Regions from separate parts of the Pseudomonas knackmussii B13 genome, predicted to be linked through region 2. Evidence: predicted binding sites of a transcription regulator. Region 2 holds the regulator's gene; each other region holds the start of a gene.
What was found. The regulator FliA, encoded in region 2, starts transcription of late flagellar genes. The targets are predictions, from matches to a motif close to CTAAAGTTTNNNNNNNNNNNGCCGNTAA.
Positions count from the first base shown of each region.

Region 1: a site for FliA is predicted at 2,940-2,967, ahead of PKB_RS23290 (methyl-accepting chemotaxis protein). Genes of this name have one in related genera too.
Region 3: a site for FliA is predicted at 2,772-2,799, ahead of PKB_RS02220 (methyl-accepting chemotaxis protein). Genes of this name have one in related genera too.

Region 1 covers NZ_HG322950.1:4,980,255-4,985,870, reverse strand. The annotation lists gene PKB_RS23305 (DUF1631 domain-containing protein) at 1-1,359, shown strand, start outside; gene ampD (1,6-anhydro-N-acetylmuramyl-L-alanine amidase AmpD) at 1,505-2,071, shown strand; gene ampE (regulatory signaling modulator protein AmpE) at 2,068-2,904, shown strand; gene PKB_RS23290 (methyl-accepting chemotaxis protein) at 3,061-5,091, shown strand; gene PKB_RS23285 (TatD family hydrolase) at 5,286-5,616, opposite strand, start outside.
Region 2 covers NZ_HG322950.1:1,728,925-1,734,540, reverse strand. The annotation lists gene PKB_RS08310 (protein phosphatase CheZ) at 1-298, opposite strand, end outside; gene PKB_RS08305 (chemotaxis response regulator CheY) at 318-689, opposite strand; gene fliA (RNA polymerase sigma factor FliA) at 915-1,658, opposite strand; gene fleN (flagellar synthesis regulator FleN) at 1,655-2,485, opposite strand; gene flhF (flagellar biosynthesis GTPase FlhF) at 2,644-3,954, opposite strand; gene flhA (flagellar biosynthesis protein FlhA) at 3,966-5,616, opposite strand, start outside.
Region 3 covers NZ_HG322950.1:485,078-490,693, forward strand. The annotation lists gene PKB_RS02205 (AdeC/AdeK/OprM family multidrug efflux complex outer membrane factor) at 1-13, shown strand, start outside; gene PKB_RS02210 (UPF0158 family protein) at 102-530, opposite strand; gene PKB_RS02215 (UPF0158 family protein) at 596-1,021, opposite strand; gene PKB_RS02220 (methyl-accepting chemotaxis protein) at 1,074-2,645, opposite strand; gene PKB_RS30465 (methyl-accepting chemotaxis protein) at 2,850-3,722, opposite strand; partial or broken gene PKB_RS30470 (methyl-accepting chemotaxis protein) at 3,705-4,763, opposite strand; gene PKB_RS02230 (16S rRNA (uracil(1498)-N(3))-methyltransferase) at 4,921-5,616, opposite strand, start outside.

The DNA.
Region 1 (5,616 bases), 2.9 Mb from region 2:
CTGTCGCACCTGCAATCCCACCTGCCGGTGCAGAGCATCGAGGAAGTCGACGTTCGCCAGCAGCTCGATCACCTGCTCACTCGCGTCAGCAGCAAGAGCGGGCGCTCGCGCGTGGTCGGCCAGGTCGACGAGGACGTCATCAACCTGGTGTCCATGCTCTTCGAGTTCATCCTCGACGACCGCTCCCTGCCGGACTCGCTCAAGGCGCTGATCGGCCGTATGCAGATTCCGATGCTGAAGGTCGCGGTGCTGGACAAGACCTTCTTCAGCCGTGGCAGCCACCCTGCACGCCGCCTGCTCAACGAGATCGCTTCGGCGGCCCTGGGCTGGGCCGAGCAGACCGATCTGCAGCGCGACAGCCTGTACCAGAAGATCGAGCAGGTGGTGATGCGCCTGCTCAACGACTTCGTCGACGACCCGGCGATCTTCGCCGAGCTGCTCGAGGACTTCACCAGCTTCAGCGGTGACGAGCGTCGCCGCAGCGAACTGCTCGAGCAGCGCACCCGCGATGCCGAGGAAGGTCGCGCGCGGGCCGAGATGGCGCGCCAGGAAGTGGAGCATGTGCTCAACCAGCGCCTGTTCGGCCGCACCCTGCCGGAAGTGGTGGTGCGCCTGCTGCAGGAAGCCTGGAGCAAGGTGCTGCTGCTGACTTGCCTCAAGCACGGCATCGAGTCCGAGCAGTGGCAATCGGCCCTGGCGACCATGGACGACCTGATCTGGAGCGTCGAGCCGCACGAGGACCCGGAGTCGCGCATGCGCCTGCTGGAGATGGTGCCGCAGTTGCTCAAGTCGCTGCGTGACGGCCTGGCCAGCGCGGCCTTCGATCCGTTCTCCACCGGCGAGTTCTTCAGCCGCCTGGAAAGCCTGCATGTGCAGGCGTTCCAGCGCTTCAAGCAGGTCGAGGAAGCGCAGGTCGCCGAACCGGCAGCGCTGCTGGACGACGGTATCCCGCTGCTCGACGAAGAAGTCGAGGCGGTGCCGGCAGGTCCGGCGATGGTTGCCGTGGTGGAGGAGATCGTTCTCGTCGCACCGGGCGAAACCCGAGCGCCGGAGCCTGAGGAGCTGCTGGCGGAGGACGACGAGTCGCTGCGCAAGGTCGATGAGCTGCGCGTCGGCAGCTGGGTGGAAATCCAGGAAGACGAGGAGCACAAGCTGCGTTGCAAGCTGGCTGCAGTGATCAAGCCGAGCGGCCGCTACATCTTCGTCAACCGTACCGGCATGAAGGTGCTGGAGAAGACCCGCATGGGCCTGGCCGTGGAGTTCCGCCGCAACGCGGTGCGCCTGCTGGACGATGCCCTGCTGTTCGATCGCGCACTGGAATCGGTGATCGGCAACCTGCGTCGGCTGAAGAACGCCTGATAGGCAGCGACACCTCCCTTGGGGGCGGCCATGCCCGCGCTTCGCGGACAAGGTCCGCTTCTACAGGGTTTTCTCGGTGTGGCTTTCTGCTGTAATTCTCTTCTGTCAGTAGCTGCTTTAGAGTGGGCCCAGCCAAGGAGCCCCTATGCAGTTCGATCCCCAGAGCGGCTGGTGCCAGGGCGTCAGCCACTGCCCCTCGCCGAATTTCAATGCCCGCCCGGAAGGGACGCTCGTGTCCCTGCTGGTCATCCACAACATCAGCCTGCCGCCCGGGCAGTTCGGTACCGGCAAGGTGCAGTGCTTCTTCCAGAATCGCCTGGACGCCAACGAGCATCCCTACTTCGAAAGCATCGCCGCGATGACGGTGTCGGCGCATTTCCTCATCGAGCGCGATGGCAGCGTCTTCCAGTTCGTTTCCTGCAATGAGCGCGCCTGGCATGCAGGAGTTTCCCTCTTCGACGGGCGCGACAACTGCAACGACTTCTCCATCGGCATCGAGCTGGAAGGCACGGACGATGAGCCCTACAGCGACGCGCAATACGCCGCGCTGGGCGAGTTGGCCAGGCAACTGCTGAGCGCCTATCCCGGCATCACCGCCGACCGCATCCGCGGCCACAGCGACATCGCTCCGGGACGCAAGACCGATCCGGGGCCTGCGTTCGACTGGCCGCGCTTTCTCGCTTCGCTCGACTCGCCCAAGGAGTCCGCATGAGTTTCATCGTGTTGTTGCTGGTCCTGCTGGTAGAGAAATTTTCTGGCTGGCGCCTGCGTCTGCAGCGGGACGGTCTCTTTGTCGGCTGGCTGCGGCGGGTAGAAGGCATGCCTGCGCTAGCTTCGCGCCCTTGGCTCGGGCTGCTGGTCCTGCTGCTGGTGCCGCTGTTGCTGTTGGCGCTGCTGCTGACCGTGCTGCAGCCGGTGGCCTACGGGCTGCTGGCGCTGCCGGTGCACCTGCTGGTGGTGGTCTGGAGCCTGGGGCGTGGCGATGTGCACCGGGCCATCGGGCCGTTCCGCGACGCCTGGCGCCGTGAGGATGTGCAGGGCGCCTACCATGTTGCCGAGCGTGACCTGGGCGTGCAGGCGGACAACGACGGCGAGCTCTTCGCCCAGGTCCACGGCATGTTGGTCTGGCAGGCGTTCCAGAGCTTCTTCGCGGTGATCTTCTGGTATGCGCTGCTCGGTCCGCTGGCGGCGCTGGTCTACCGCCTGCTGGCGCTGAGCGTCGAGCATGCTTCGCACACGGAAATCCGTGAGCGTGCCGCGCAAGTGCGCCACGCCTTCGACTGGCTGCCGGCCCGCGCCCTGGTGCTGAGCTTCGCCCTGGTCGGCAACTTCGTCGCGGTGGGGCGCATCCTGCTGCACGACCTGCTCGCCTGGGACGTGCCGGCGGCGCGCCTGCTTGCGGCGGCCGGTTATGTCGCCGAAGACGTCAACGACAGCGACCTGGGCGCACGCGGTGTTGCCAGCCTCGATGCCCTTTGGCAACTGCTGGTTCGCGCGGCCCTGCTCTGGTACTCGATCTTCGCCCTCGAGGCACTGTTCTTCTGAGCAGTGCCGCACGTCGCCCGTGATGGCCCTTTAACCTTAAGTTACAGAACTGCCTGCCGATATCGGTTACACAGGGGCCTGCGCGCGTTCGGGGTGTGACCGAACACCGCTAGAAAATCCTGACAAGAACAATAAAGTGAACAGGAGTCGTCTTACGTGAAGACAGTGCTCGCCCCCGCCATCGCGCTGATGAACCGCCTGAGCTTCGGTATGAAGTTCAGCCTGATCAGCGTGTTGTTCTTCCTCCCGATGCTGGTTACCAACTTCTACCTGGTGCGTGATTCGTATCGGCAGTTCGTTTCGACGCGCGCCGAATTGCAGAGTCTCCAGCTGATTGCCTCCAGCCTGCAGATGCGCCGCGATGCCGAGGCCTTCAACGACCTGTTGCAGATCAACGTCAGCCTCGGCCAGGCCAAGCGCACCAACGACCTCGACAGCCGCATCACGCACTTGCAGCAAGGCCTGCAAGAGTCGCTGAACGGGATGCAGCCGGTCGTGCAGGATGCCGACCAGGTGGACGCCTTCAATGCCAAGCGCGACGAGCTGCTCAATGCGCTCAAGGCGCTGGTCGCCGAAGGCGCGCTGCAGAGCAAGGCGGCCATGGCCGGGCATCTGCTCTCCAGCATCCAGGTGTTCAACAAGATGCTTGTCAGCCAGGCTGGATTGAGCCAGGACGACAGCGGCGAAGTGCGCCAGCTCGCCGAACTGATCACGGCTGTGACGCCCAAGGTCAGCGAAACCATCAGCCGCGGCCGCGTCATTGGCTCCGGTGCCCTGGGGCAGGGCTTCCTCAACTCTTCCTCTTCGAGCAAGTTCGATGACCTCCTGCAGGATCTCGAGAAGCTGCATGGCGATTACGGGCTCAAGGTCCAGGAAGTGCTCGACTCCAGCCCCGCCGCGCACGCCGCGCTGGGCGAGCAGGCCGTGGCCAGCCGCGAGACGCTGAAGAGCCTCGGCAAGTTCTTCGAGGAGAAGGTCGTGATGGCCGACACCCTCGACATGCCCTGGACGCAGTTCTACGACCAGGTCAGCCAGGCCATGGACCAGACCTACCATCTCAACGACAAGGTGCTCGGCTACCTCGACACCCAGCTGCAGCAGCGCCTGGCCAGCAAGAAGGCCCAGATGGTCCTGCTGGTGGTGGCCCTGCTGGTGGTGTTCCTCGCCATCGTCTACCTCTACGGCGGCTTCTACGTTTCCACCCGTTCGACCCTGAAGAGCCTGGGCAAGATGATGGAGCGCGTCGCCGCCGGCGACATGACCGTCAACTACCAGGCGCAGAGCCGAGACGAGCTGGGCGAGCTGGGCCAGGCGTTCAACGAGACGGTGCGCAAGATCCACGACCTCATCGAACAGGTTGGCCGCACCGTGTCGGAAGTGGAGCGGCAGACCGAGCGCGTGGAGTCGGTGTCGACCCAGAGCAACCAGGCGGTGGCCGGCCAGCGCAACCAGATCGAGCAGGTCGCCACGGCGATGAACCAGATGGCGGCGACCGCCCAGGAAGTGGCGCGCAGCGCCGCGGCCGCGGTGGGCAGCGCGCACAGCGTGAACGAGGAAACCGTCAGCGGACGCAACCTGGTGGATTCGCAGGTCAACAGCATCCAGCGCCTGGCCGCCGAGCTCGACCAGTCGGTGACGGTGATCAACCAGCTGGCGGCCGACAGCGCTTCCATCAGCCGCGTGCTCGACGTGATCAAGGGTGTTGCCGAGCAGACCAACCTGCTGGCGCTCAACGCCGCCATCGAGGCGGCGCGCGCCGGTGAGCAGGGCCGCGGCTTCGCGGTGGTGGCCGATGAAGTACGCACCCTGGCCAAGCGCACCCAGCAATCCACCGAAGAAATCGAGCAGATGATCGACAAGCTGCAGAGCGGTGTGAACGCGGCGGTGAAGGCGATGGGCAGCAGTCACCAGACCGCTGACGGTACCGTCAGCCAGTCCACCCAGGTGCAACAGGCGCTGGAGAACATCCTCGGTTCGGTCGGCATGATCGTCGACCAGAACCAGCAGATTGCCGCTGCCGCCGAGCAGCAGACCGCGGTGGCCCACGACATCGACCAGAACATCGTCGAGATCAACCAGGCCGGCGAGCGCACCGCCGAAGGCGCCAGCGAGACCGAGCGGGCCAGTCGCGAACTGGCCGGCCAGGTGGTCGAGCTGAAGCGCCTGATCGGTGCCTTCCGCGTCTGACCCAGGGTTTTCGCTTGCAACCCGGCATCCGTGGTTCCGCACGGATGCACCCCATCCCACGGATGCCGGGTTGTTGGTGAAAGTAGCGATGCGCACGATTCATGTAGGAGCGAGCTTGCTCGCGAACCGCATGACACCGATGCCGCCGATGAAGCCCCTTCGCGAGCAAGCTCGCTCCTACGAAAAGCGGTTCTTCAGCTCCAGCCGAACACTTCCCGCGCGTTTTGCGTGCTGGCCGCGGCCAGTTCTTCCGCACTCACACCCCTTAGTTCCGCCAATGCTTCGCAGATCGCCGGCAGGTGCTCGGGGCTGTTTCTTTGTCCGGGGTACATCGCTGGCGCCATGTCCGGCGCGTCCGTCTCCAGCACTATCGCTTCCAGCGGCAACTCCGCGACCACCTTGCGCAGGCGGTTGGCTTGCGGCCAGGTCGGCGCGCCGCCCAGCCCCAGGCGGAAGCCGAGCTTGAGGTATTCGCGGGCTTCTTCGCGGCTGCCGGCGAAGGCGTGGACGATGCCCCGGCGTGGC
Region 2 (5,616 bases):
CGGCCTTCTCGGTCATCGTCACCACGTAGGACAGACGATCGGTGGCATCGGCGATCTGCGACATTTCCGCGGCGTGCCGGGAATTCGGATCGATCTGGAAATTGACGATCGCGTTGTGCAGTTCGCGGGTGAGCTTGCCGACCTCCTGGTAGAGGCCGCGATCGCGGGTCTGGTTGAGCTCCTGGATGAGCTGCACGGCCTGCTGCACCTCGCCGCGCTCCAGGCTCTCGACCAAATCGCGCGCGTGTTTTTTCAGGGTCGACTCGAAGTCACCCGTGGAATCGTTGACGAGCTCCATGACGCCCTCTTGGTCGGAATCAGCCGACCCGCTCGAAAATCTTCTCGATCTTTTCTTTCAGCACTTGAGCGGTGAAAGGCTTGACCACGTAGCCATTGACCCCGGCCTGGGCCGCTTCGATGATCTGGTCGCGCTTGGCTTCGGCGGTCACCATCAGCACCGGCAGGTGCTTCAGGCGGTCGTCGGCGCGCACTGCACGCAACAGGTCGATGCCGGTCATGCCGGGCATGTTCCAGTCGGTGACGAGGAAGTCGAAATTGCCGCTGTGCAGCATCGGCAGCGCGGTGGTGCCGTCGTCGGCTTCCGCGGTGTTGGTGAACCCCAGGTCGCGCAGGAGGTTCTTGATGATGCGCCTCATCGTGGAGAAGTCGTCCACGATGAGAATTTTCATGTTCTTGTCCAAGCCTGCCTCCGTCCAGTCCCGGTGCGCCGCTGCAGGCGCACCTTGAATACCCTTTGGCGAGTGCCGAGGCGGCACCTGCCTTGTTGCTTGTCTGGCGCCGAGCCGCTGTTCGCCGCTCTGCCCTTTCGACGAATCGCCTGGCCATTCGCCAGTGATCGTCGGACCGGCGGGATTCTATACGTCCCGTCGGAAAATTCCGTTACTTCCGTGCACTTAGTGCGCGCGCCACTCCGACAACCTTGCCCGCAGGCGCGCTGCGCACTGGCTATGCAACTGGCTGACCCGCGACTCGCTGACCCCGAGCACCTCGCCGATCTCCTTGAGGTTGAGCTCTTCGTCGTAGTACAGCGCCAGCACCAGGCGCTCGCGCTCGGGAAGCTTGGTGATGGCATCGGCCAGCGCCGCCTGGAAACGCTCGTCCTCCAGACCGTGGGAGGGTTCGTTGTCCAGGTGCGAGGTGTCTTCCGCCGGCCCCTGGGCCCCTTCCTGCAACAGGTCGTCGAAGCTGTACAGGCGACTGCCCTGGGTGTCGCTCAAGATCGCGTAGTAATCGTCGAGACTCATATTGAGTTCGGCAGCAACTTCCTGATCTTTAGCGTCGCGTCCGGTGCGCGCTTCGATGGCACGGATCGCGTCGCTGACCATCCGCGTGTTGCGATGCACCGAACGCGGTGCCCAATCGCCCTTGCGCACTTCGTCGAGCATGGCGCCGCGGATGCGGATGCCCGCGTACGTCTCGAAGCTCGCGCCCTTGCCGGAGTCGTATTTCTTCGCCGCCTCGAGCAGGCCGATCATGCCGGCCTGCATCAGGTCCTCGACCTGCACGCTGGCCGGCAGGCGGCCCAGCAGGTGGTAGGCGATCCGCTTCACCAGCGGTGCGTAACGCTGGATCAGCTGTTCCTGGGAGTTCTGCGCCTGTGCTTTCGTGTACATACGCGCTCCGGAGCCGCTCATCATACGGTCGAACCCGCGGTGGGATTCTGCACCAGGCGCTCCACGAAGAACTCCAGGTGGCCACGGGGGTTGGCCGGCAGCGGCCAGCTGTCGACCTTCTGTGCAATCGCGCGGAAGGCCAGCGCCGCCTTGCTGCGCGGGAAGGCCTCGTAGACCGAGCGCTGCTTCTGCACCGCCTTGCGCACCGATTCGTCGTACGGAATCGCGCCGACGTACTGCAGCGCCACGTCGAGGAAGCGGTCGGTGACCTTGGTCAGCTTGGCGAACAGGTTGCGCCCTTCCTGCGGGCTGTGCGCCATGTTGGCCAGCACGCGGAAGCGGGTCATGCCGTGGTCGCGGTTGAGCAGCTTGATCAGGGCGTAGGCGTCGGTGATCGAGGTCGGCTCGTCGCACACCACCAGCAGGACTTCCTGCGCGGCGCGGACGAAGCTCACCACCGAATCGCCGATGCCGGCGGCGGTATCCACCACCAGCACGTCGATGTTTTCGCTGATATCGCTGAACGCCTGGATCAGGCCGGCGTGCTGCATCGGCGACAACTGCACCATGCTCTGCGTGCCGGACGCCGCCGGGACGATGCGGATGCCGCCCGGTCCCTGGAGGATGACGTCGCGCAGGTCGCATTCGCCCTCGATGACGTCAGCCAGCGTGCGCTTGGGCTGCAGGCCCAGCAAGACGTCGACGTTGGCCAGGCCGAGGTCGGCGTCGAGCAGCATGACGCGACGGCCGAGGTCGGCCAGCGCCATGGACAGATTCACCGAGACGTTGGTCTTGCCTACGCCGCCTTTGCCACCGGTGACCGCGATTACCTGAACGGGATGCATACCCATAAAAATTACCTTGTCTCTTCAACGATCCCGCCACCGGGACCCTGCCAGCTGCGGTGCTCGGCCGCAGTTGGCGTGACGGATCTACCTTGAGCATCCGTATCCGCTTGGCGGCCATCCGGCCACCGTGGGCCCCGTCTCCGGTGCCCGTCTGGAATCCTTTAGCCGGCGTGTCTTGCCGGTTGCTGATACAGGCCGGCGAACATGCCGGCCATGGTGTCCTCGCAGGGCTCTTCGGGCACCTGCAGGCTCACCGCACGGCTGACCAGCTGGTGCGCGCGCGCCACCTGCAGATCATCCGGAATTCGCGGCCCGTCCGCCAGATAGGCAACAGGCAGGCGTTGTGCTATCACGAGCGACATCGCCTCGCCCAGGCTACCGGCCTCGTCAAGCTTGGTCAGCACGCAGCCGGCCAGTCCGCAGCTGCGGTAGGCGTGCCAGGCGGCCTTGAGCACCTGGCTCTGGCTGGTTGCCGCCAGCACCAGGTAATTCTTCACGTTCAGGCTCTGCGCGGCCAGCGCTTCGAGCTGCATGCGCAGCGCCGGATCGCTGGCGGGCAGACCGGCGGTGTCGATCAGCACCAGGCGCTTGCGCGCCAGCGGAGCCATGGCCTGGAGCAGAGACTGGCCGGGATCGACCAGGATCACAGGGACATTGAGGATGCGCCCCAGCGTCTTGATCTGCTCCTGCGCGCCCAGGCGGAAACTGTCCATGCTGACCAGCGCCAGGTTGTGTGCGCCGTACTTCAGCACATAGCGGGCCGCAAGCTTCGCCAGGGTGGTGGTCTTGCCCATGCCGGCCGGACCGACCAGGGCGATCACCCCGCCCTGTTCCAGCAGGTCTTCGTCGGGTGTGCGGATGGCGCGTGCCAGGTGCGCCAGCAGCATGCGCCAGGCCTGCTTGGGATCGGCGATGGAGGCGACGCGTTCGAGCAGCTGGCGACCCAGGTCGGCCGGCACGCCCATGCGTTGCAGGCGGCGCCACAGGCCAGCCTGTTTCGGCCGCTGGCTCTGCATCTGGTTCCAGGCGATGGAGCCCAGTTGCACTTCGAGCAGTTCGCGCAGGCCGTTGAGTTCGAAACGCATCGCGTCCAGCGACTGCTGGCTGACCGCAGCCGGCGCCGGGGTTGCCGGAGCGTCCGGGGCCGCCATGGCTTCGGCCAGGGTCGGGCGCTTGGCCGGCTCGGCGCCGTACAATTGACGATCCTTGCGCGGGCTGGCGGCGGCGCGGGCCGGCGTGTCCAGTTCAGCACGGGCCTGGGCGATGCGCGCCTGGGTCTTGCGCAGCTCGGCTTCCAGCGCCGGGTTCGGCTTGCTGGCCGCGGCCGGCGGTTGGTAGTCCAGCGCCGCGGTCAGCTCGACACCGCCGGCAACCCGGCGGTTGCCGATGATGGCGGCATCCGCGCCCAGCTCATCGCGGACCAGTTTCATGGCCTGACGCATATCGGCGGCGAAGAAGCGTTTAACCTGCATGGCGCTGTCCTTCAATTCTGTCCAACGGTGGCGACGATGGTCACTTGCTTGTTATCCGGGATTTCCTGGTAGGCCAGCACGCTCATGCTGGGCACCGCCATCCGAGCGAATCGCGACATCATCGCGCGGATGGGGCCGGCTACCAGGAGGATCGCCGGTTTCCCGAGCATCTCCTGACGCTGCCCCGCCTCGACCAACGAGCGTTGCAGCTTCTCGGCCATCCCCGGCTCCAGAAGAATGCCTTCTTCCGAGCCTTGTCCGGCCTTCTGCAAGCTATTGAGCAAGATCTGTTCCAACCTGGGTTCCAGAGTGATCACAGGCAGCTCCGGCTCAAGCCCCACAATGCTTTGCACGATTGCGCGGCTCAGCGCGACGCGAACCGCGGCGACCATCGCGGCGGGATCTTGACTCTTGGCGGCAACGTTGGCGATGGACTCGGCAATGGTGCGGATGTCGCGTACCGGCACCTGTTCCTGCAGCAGCGCCTGCAGGACCTTGAGCAGGGTCGACAGGGAAATCAGCCCCGGAACCAGCTCTTCCGCCAGCTTCGGCGAGGATTTGGCCAGCAGCTGCATCAGTTGCTGGACCTCTTCGTGGCCGAGCAGCTCGTGGGCATGTTTGTGCAGCACCTGGTTGAGGTGCGTGGCGACCACGGTGCTGGCGTCCACCACCGTGTAGCCGAGGGACTGCGCCTGGTCGCGCTGGCCGGCCTCGATCCACACCGCTTCCAGGCCGAACGCAGGGTCCTTGCCGGCGATGCCGTTGAGGCTGCCAAACACTTGACCGGGGTTAATCGCCAGTTCGCGGTCCGGATAGATCTCCGCTTCCGCCACGCTGACGCCCATGAGCGTCAAACGATAGGCGTTGGGCAGCAGGTCGAGGTTGTCACGGATGTGTACCGAGGGCATGAGGAAGCCCATGTCCTGCGACAGCTTCTTGCGGACGCCCTTGATCCGCGCCAGCAACTGGCCGCCCTGGTTGCGATCGACCAGCGGGATCAACCGGTAGCCCACTTCCAGGCCGACCATGTCCACCGGGGTCACGTCGTCCCAGCCCAGCTCCTTGGTCTCCTGGGCGCGCTGCGCCGGCAGCAGTTCCTGCTGACGCTGCACTTCCTGGGCCTCGGCCTGGGCCGTCTTGCGCTGGCGCTGCACGATCATCCAGGCGCCAGCACCGGCCAGCGCACCGAGGCCGATGAAGGAAATGTGCGGCATGCCCGGGACCAGGCCCATGGCGATGAGGATGGCGGCAGAGATGGCCAGCGCCTTGGGCGAGGAGAACATCTGCCGGTTGACCTGGGCGCCCATGTCTTCGGCGCTGGACACGCGGGTCACCATGATCGCGGCGGAGGTCGACAACAGCAGCGAAGGCAACTGCGCCACCAGGCCGTCACCGATGGTCAGCAGGGCGTAGACCTTGCCGGCGTCGCCGAAGGACATGGCGTGCTGGATCACGCCGATGGCCACGCCGCCGATCAGGTTGATGAAGAGGATCAGCAGGCCGGCGACGGCGTCGCCGCGGACGAATTTCGAGGCACCGTCCATGGAGCCGTAGAAATCGGCTTCCTGGGCCACTTCGGCGCGGCGCTTCTTCGCCTCGGCCTGCTCGATGAGGCCGGCGTTGAGGTCGGCGTCGATGGCCATCTGCTTGCCGGGCATGGCG
Region 3 (5,616 bases), 1.2 Mb from region 2:
GCCCAAGGGCTGACGCTGGCGCCAACGAAAACGCCGCCCCTCGGGGCGGCGTTTTTGTTGGCGTGGAACGGATTCACTTGTAGGAGCGAGCCGTATCGCGGTTAGAGGATCGCGCTCTGCCCGGCCGGACGGATCTGGTGGTCGGCCAGCCAGTCGAGGGCGCATTCGCGCAGGCGTTCGCCCTGGTAGACGTACCAGGCCTGGAGCAGTTCCGGATAACCCATCAGCACATGCCTGAAAGCCTTGAACGGCTTGCGGCCTTCCAGGGCGGCGGCGAGCAGGGGATAGGCGTGGGGCTCGTCGACTTCGCGGAGGAAGTCGCGCATCAGTTCGAGGGATTCGCGGGTGCTCAGCGGCTCGATCGGCAGCAGGCGCTCCGGGTCTTCCTCGAGCAGGGTCAGCAGGCCGGGGTCGGGGGAGTCCTCGATCAGCGGCACCACCTGGCCGCTGCCCAGGTCCAGGTAGTGCTCGATGTCGCTGGTGTCGAGGGCTACGGCGAGTTCGTCGAGGTCGATGGTCAGCGGACGCATGGTCACTCTCCCAATGGACGAGGCTTCCAACCTACCGCAATAGCAGCGCGTTTGTATTGCAGTATTCAGTCCGTCGACTGGGGCAGTCCGATGCCTTCCTCGGCGAGCCATTCCAGGGCCAGCTGCCGCAGGGGGGGGGGGGGGGGGGGGGGGGGGGACTCGCGAATCTCGGGGTAGTCGAAAAGCCGGTCCTTGAAGCTGCGGAAGGGCTTCCGGTCTTCCAGCGCACGCACGAGGCTGTCGCTGGCCCGAGGGTCGTCCACTTTCTCCCGGACGAAGTCCTCCATGATCCGGAAACCGTCGCGGGAGGAGACTGGCTCGATGTACAGGAAACGTTGGGGCTGTCGCTCGAGCAACTGCTCGAACTCCTCATCGAGGTCATCTTCCGGGCGTAAGCGAATCTCGCCGGTCTCGAGGTCCAGATGGAACTCCATGCCGTTGCTGTCGAGCACGAGGACCAGATCATCGATGTCGACGGGCAGGATCTTCATAACCTTCCTCCAATTTGGCATCGGAGGAAGGTTATCAATGAAGCGCTGCCGGTTACAGGCGGAAGCGCGCGACCTGGCCCTGCAGATCGTTGCCCAGGCGTGCCAGTTCGTTGCTGGATACGGCGGTCTGCTCGCTGGCGGCGGCCGATTGCTCGGCGATCTCGCGGACCTGGGCGACGCTGCGGCTGATCTCGCCGGCAACGCTGCTCTGCTGCTCGGCGGCCGAGGCGATCTGCAGGTTCATGCCCTGGATCTCCGATACCGTGCGGGCGATGGCGGCCAACGCATCGCCGGCGCGACGGGTCAGCTCCACCGAGTTGCCGGTCAGGCGACGGCTGTCGTCCATGCGTTGCGCTGCCTGCTGGGTACCGGTCTGCAGGCTGGCGATCAGCTCTTCGATCTCGGCGGTGGACTGCTGGGTGCGCTGGGCCAGCGCCCGTACCTCGTCGGCGACCACGGCGAAGCCGCGACCGGCCTCGCCCGCGCGGGCGGCTTCGATGGCGGCGTTGAGCGCCAGCAGGTTGGTCTGCTCGGCCACCGACTTGATCACGTCGAGGACGCTGCCGATCTTCTCGCTGTCGCCGCGCAGACGGCCCATGGCTTCGCTGGAGCGCTCCACTTCTGCAGCCAGGTTGTCGATCTGCTCGATCGCCTGGCCTACCACCTGCTCGCCGTCACGCGCCTGGCGGTCGGCCTGGCGTGCGGCGCCGGAGGCTTGCTCGGCGTTGCGGGCGACTTCCTGCACGGTGGCAGCCATTTCTTCGATGGCGCTGGCGACCTGCTCGGTCTCGATGCGCTGGCTGTTGACGCCGGCGCGGGTCTGTTCGGTGACTGCGGAGAGTTCGTCGGCGGAGGTAGCCAGTTGGCCGACGCCACTCCCGAGGTGGCGCAGCAGTTCGCCCAGGCTGTCGCGCATGCGCAGCATGGTGCGTTGCAGCTGGCCCAGCTCATCGCTGCGCTGCAGGTGCAGGTCGCCGGCCAGGCCGCGCGTCAGGTCGCCCTGGGCGATGTGTTCGGCGAGGCCGAGGGCCTCGTGCAGCGGGCGGACGATCTGGCGGTTGATCGCCCACACCGAGAGCGCGCCGAAGAACAGGGCAAGCAGGGTGATCAGCACCAGGCGCTGCTTGGCCTGGCTGGCCACGTCGCCGCGCAGGTGCAGGCCATCTTCGTGGACGGTATGGCTGGCGGCAGCCAGCGCAGTACTGCGGGCGTCGAGATCGGCGGTGAGCGAGGCGCTGCTGGCGCCGGCGCTGAGCAGTTGGTCGACCGCTGCGGCGTAGCTGTCGACGGCTGCCTGCAGGGTCTCGAAGTCACGTTCGGCAATGCCGTCGCGAGCCAGCTTCTGCACTTGCGTGCGCAGATCGCCAAGGCGTTCACGCAGGTTGCCAGCGGCGGTCGCACCGGGTTCGAGCTGGTAGCGCAGGCGGGCGAGCTCGACTTCGCGGGTCTGGCTGTCGAGGTGGCTGTTGGCGGTGAGCCGCTCGCTGTGCGCGGACTGTTCGTCGAGGGCGTTGAGGCCGCTGACCAGCACCAGCAGGGTCAGCAGCAGGCAGATGCCGAAGCCCACTGCGAGCTTGAGGCTGACGCTCAGGCGGCCGAGCTGCAGGACGAGCCAATCGTACATGTCGAATACTCCAGGCAGACACGCCCACGGCAGCGCTGCTTCCGTGGGCATGGGAATCGAGTGATGGCGTTTTTTCTTGTACAGGCGAGGAGTGTTTTTTCGAGACGCATCTTCGTGCGTCTGTGCGTATCGGCAGGAGGATAACGAACTTCAGCTTTTTCGGCGGGGAAAAAGCAACGGCCCGCATTGCGCGGGCCGTCAGGGTCAGATGCGGAAGCGGCCGACCAGCCCCTGCAGCTCCGTACCCAGGCGCGCCAGCTCGATGCTGGAGGCGGCGGTCTCTTCGCTGGCGGCGGCAGTCTGTTCGGAGATATCGCGCACGCTCATCACACTGCGGTTGATTTCTTCGGCCACCGCGCTCTGCTGCTCGGAAGCTGCGGCGATCTGCTGGTTCATTGCCTGGATGCCGGACACCGTGCGGGTGATCGCCTGCAGGCGCTCACCGGCGCGGCGGGTCAGCTCGACGGTGCTGTCCGTCAGCGAGCGGCTGTTGTCCATGCGCTGGGCTGCTTGCTGGGTGCCGGTCTGCAGGCCGGCGATCAGTTCTTCGATCTCGGCGGTGGATTGCTGGGTGCGCTGCGCCAGGGCACGCACTTCATCGGCGACCACGGCGAAACCGCGCCCTGCTTCGCCGGCACGGGCCGCTTCGATGGCGGCGTTGAGCGCCAGCAGGTTGGTCTGTTCGGCGACTGCCTTGATCACGTCGAGCACGCTGCCGATCTTGTCGCTCTCGCGCTTGAGCTGTTGCACCGCCTCGTTGGAACGGCCGACTTCGTTGGCCAGGCGATCCATCTGCTGCACCGCCTCGCTGACGGCACCGGCACCGGCAGTAGCCTCGCGGTCGGCAGCGCTGGCGGCTTCCGAGGCTTCTTCGGCGTTGCGCGCGACTTCCTGCACGGTGGCGGCCATCTCGTTCATCGCGGTGGCGACCTGATCAGTCTCGGTTTTCTGGTTGTTGACCCCGGCGCTGGTCTGTTCGGTCACGGCGGACAGCTCTTCGGCGGCGCTGGCGATCTGCGTCACGCCGTCATGGATATGGCTGATCAGCTCGCGCAACGAGCTGCTCATGCGCTGCATGCTGGCTTGCAGCTGGCCCAGTTCGTCGCGGCGGTCGACCTTCAGCGTCTGGCTGAGGTCGCCATCGGCGATGCGCTCGGCGGCGGCGAGCGATTCGCGCAGCGGCAGGACGATCTGCCGGGTGATCATCCAGGCGGCCAGCGTGCCCAGAACCATTGCCAGCACCGAGGCCAGCGCCAGCAGGCTCTTCGCCTGGTCGGCGGCTGCATCGCGCTTGGCGGTCTGGATGGTGCTCAGCTCGCTGCTGAGCTTCTCGATCTGCAGGCCGCTGTCACGCATGCGGTCACGCATCGCCTGGCTGTTGTTGACCTCTTCACGGTAGCGGTCGAGGGCCTTGTGATAGTCCTGCAGGGCGTTGACCGCGGCCTGGAAGTTGTCGTGCTGGTCGGCCGGAGCGGTCTGCATGTGCTCCTGCACGGTCTTGGTCGCCTGCTCAAGGGCATCCACCGCGGTCTGTTCCTGGGCCGGGTCCTCGCTGGAGGTGTACGCCAGCACCTGGAAGCGCGCGGCCATCACCACGCGGCCCAGTGCGGAGACAGCGGCCAGCTCCTTGATCGCTTCGGGCGACGTGGAGGCGACCAGGCTCTGCTCGATCAGCTCCAGCCCCTGGGTCACCACGGCTGCCTTGCGGATCAGCGTCTTGCGTGCGCTGTCGCGGCCGTCGAAGGACTTCTGCAGGCCCTTGAAGAGGGTGCGGTACTCGGCAGTGAGCTTTGCCTGTTGCGCGACCTTGTCGAGGTCGATGGGGTCGCTGAGCTGGCTGCCGACCAATTGCTGCTGGCGATCCAGCTGCGCAATCGCATCCTCGACCAGCTTGGCATCCGCCGGGGCGCGGCTGGCCTGGAATTTCAGGCGCGCGGTGCGCAGGTCCTTGGTCATGCCCAGCAGGTGGGAAATCTCGCCGAGCTTGTCGCCACGCGAAATCAGGTTGTTCAGGTTGAGCCAGCCGGTGACGGCGATCAGCAGCGTAAGCAGCAGGACCAGGCCAAATCCGATGGCAAGTTTCCGATTGACCGTGAGATTGCTGAACCAGCGAGACATGAAAGCGCAACTCCAGAGGAGGATGGAGACGGGAACGCGTGATGCGTTGCCTGGCAGGGGCCGGCATCCTTCCTATCGGCGAGGCGACGTAATTCTGAAGTTTCTTTAGGAAGTTTCTGACTAGTGGTTCGCGTCGGGACTTGAACGTGTCGTCGGGTCAGAAGAGGCGTGCGAGCAGGGCGGTTACCGCCGTCTCCACGCGCAGGATGCGTTCACCGAGCTGGACCGGGGCGAGGCCCGCTTCGCGCAGCTTGTCGACCTCGTAGGGAATCCAGCCGCCTTCCGGGCCGATGGCCAGGGTCACCGCCTGCTCGACTGCGCGCGGGCAGGCCGGCCAGGGGCCGGGATGGCCGATCAGGCCGAGGCTGCCTTCGGCCAGGGCGGGCAGGCGGTCTTCGACGAAGGGCTTGAAGCGCTTCTCGATGATCACCTCGGGCAGCACGGTGTCGCGCGCTTGCTCGAGCCCAAGAACCAGTTGCTCGCGGATGGCGTCCGGCTCAAGGAAGGGGGTCTGCCAGAAGCTCTTTTCCACCCGATAACTGTTCAGAAGTACCAGGCGTGGCACGCCCATGGCGGAGACGGTCTGCAGGACGCGGCGGAGCATCTTCGGGCGTGGCAGGGCGAGCAGCAGGGTCAGCGGCAGCTTGGCCGGCGGCGCCTGGGTGAAGCTCACCTGGAGTTCGGCTTCGTCGCGCTCCAGCTTGAGAATGCGGCCTTCGCCCATCAGCCCGCCGAGGCGGCCGACACGCAGGCTGTCGCCGCTTTCGGCGCGGTGCACTTCATGCAGGTGGGTGAGGCGGCGGTCGCGCAGCAAAACGCGGTCCGCCGCGACGAAGTCGGCGTCGTCGAGCAG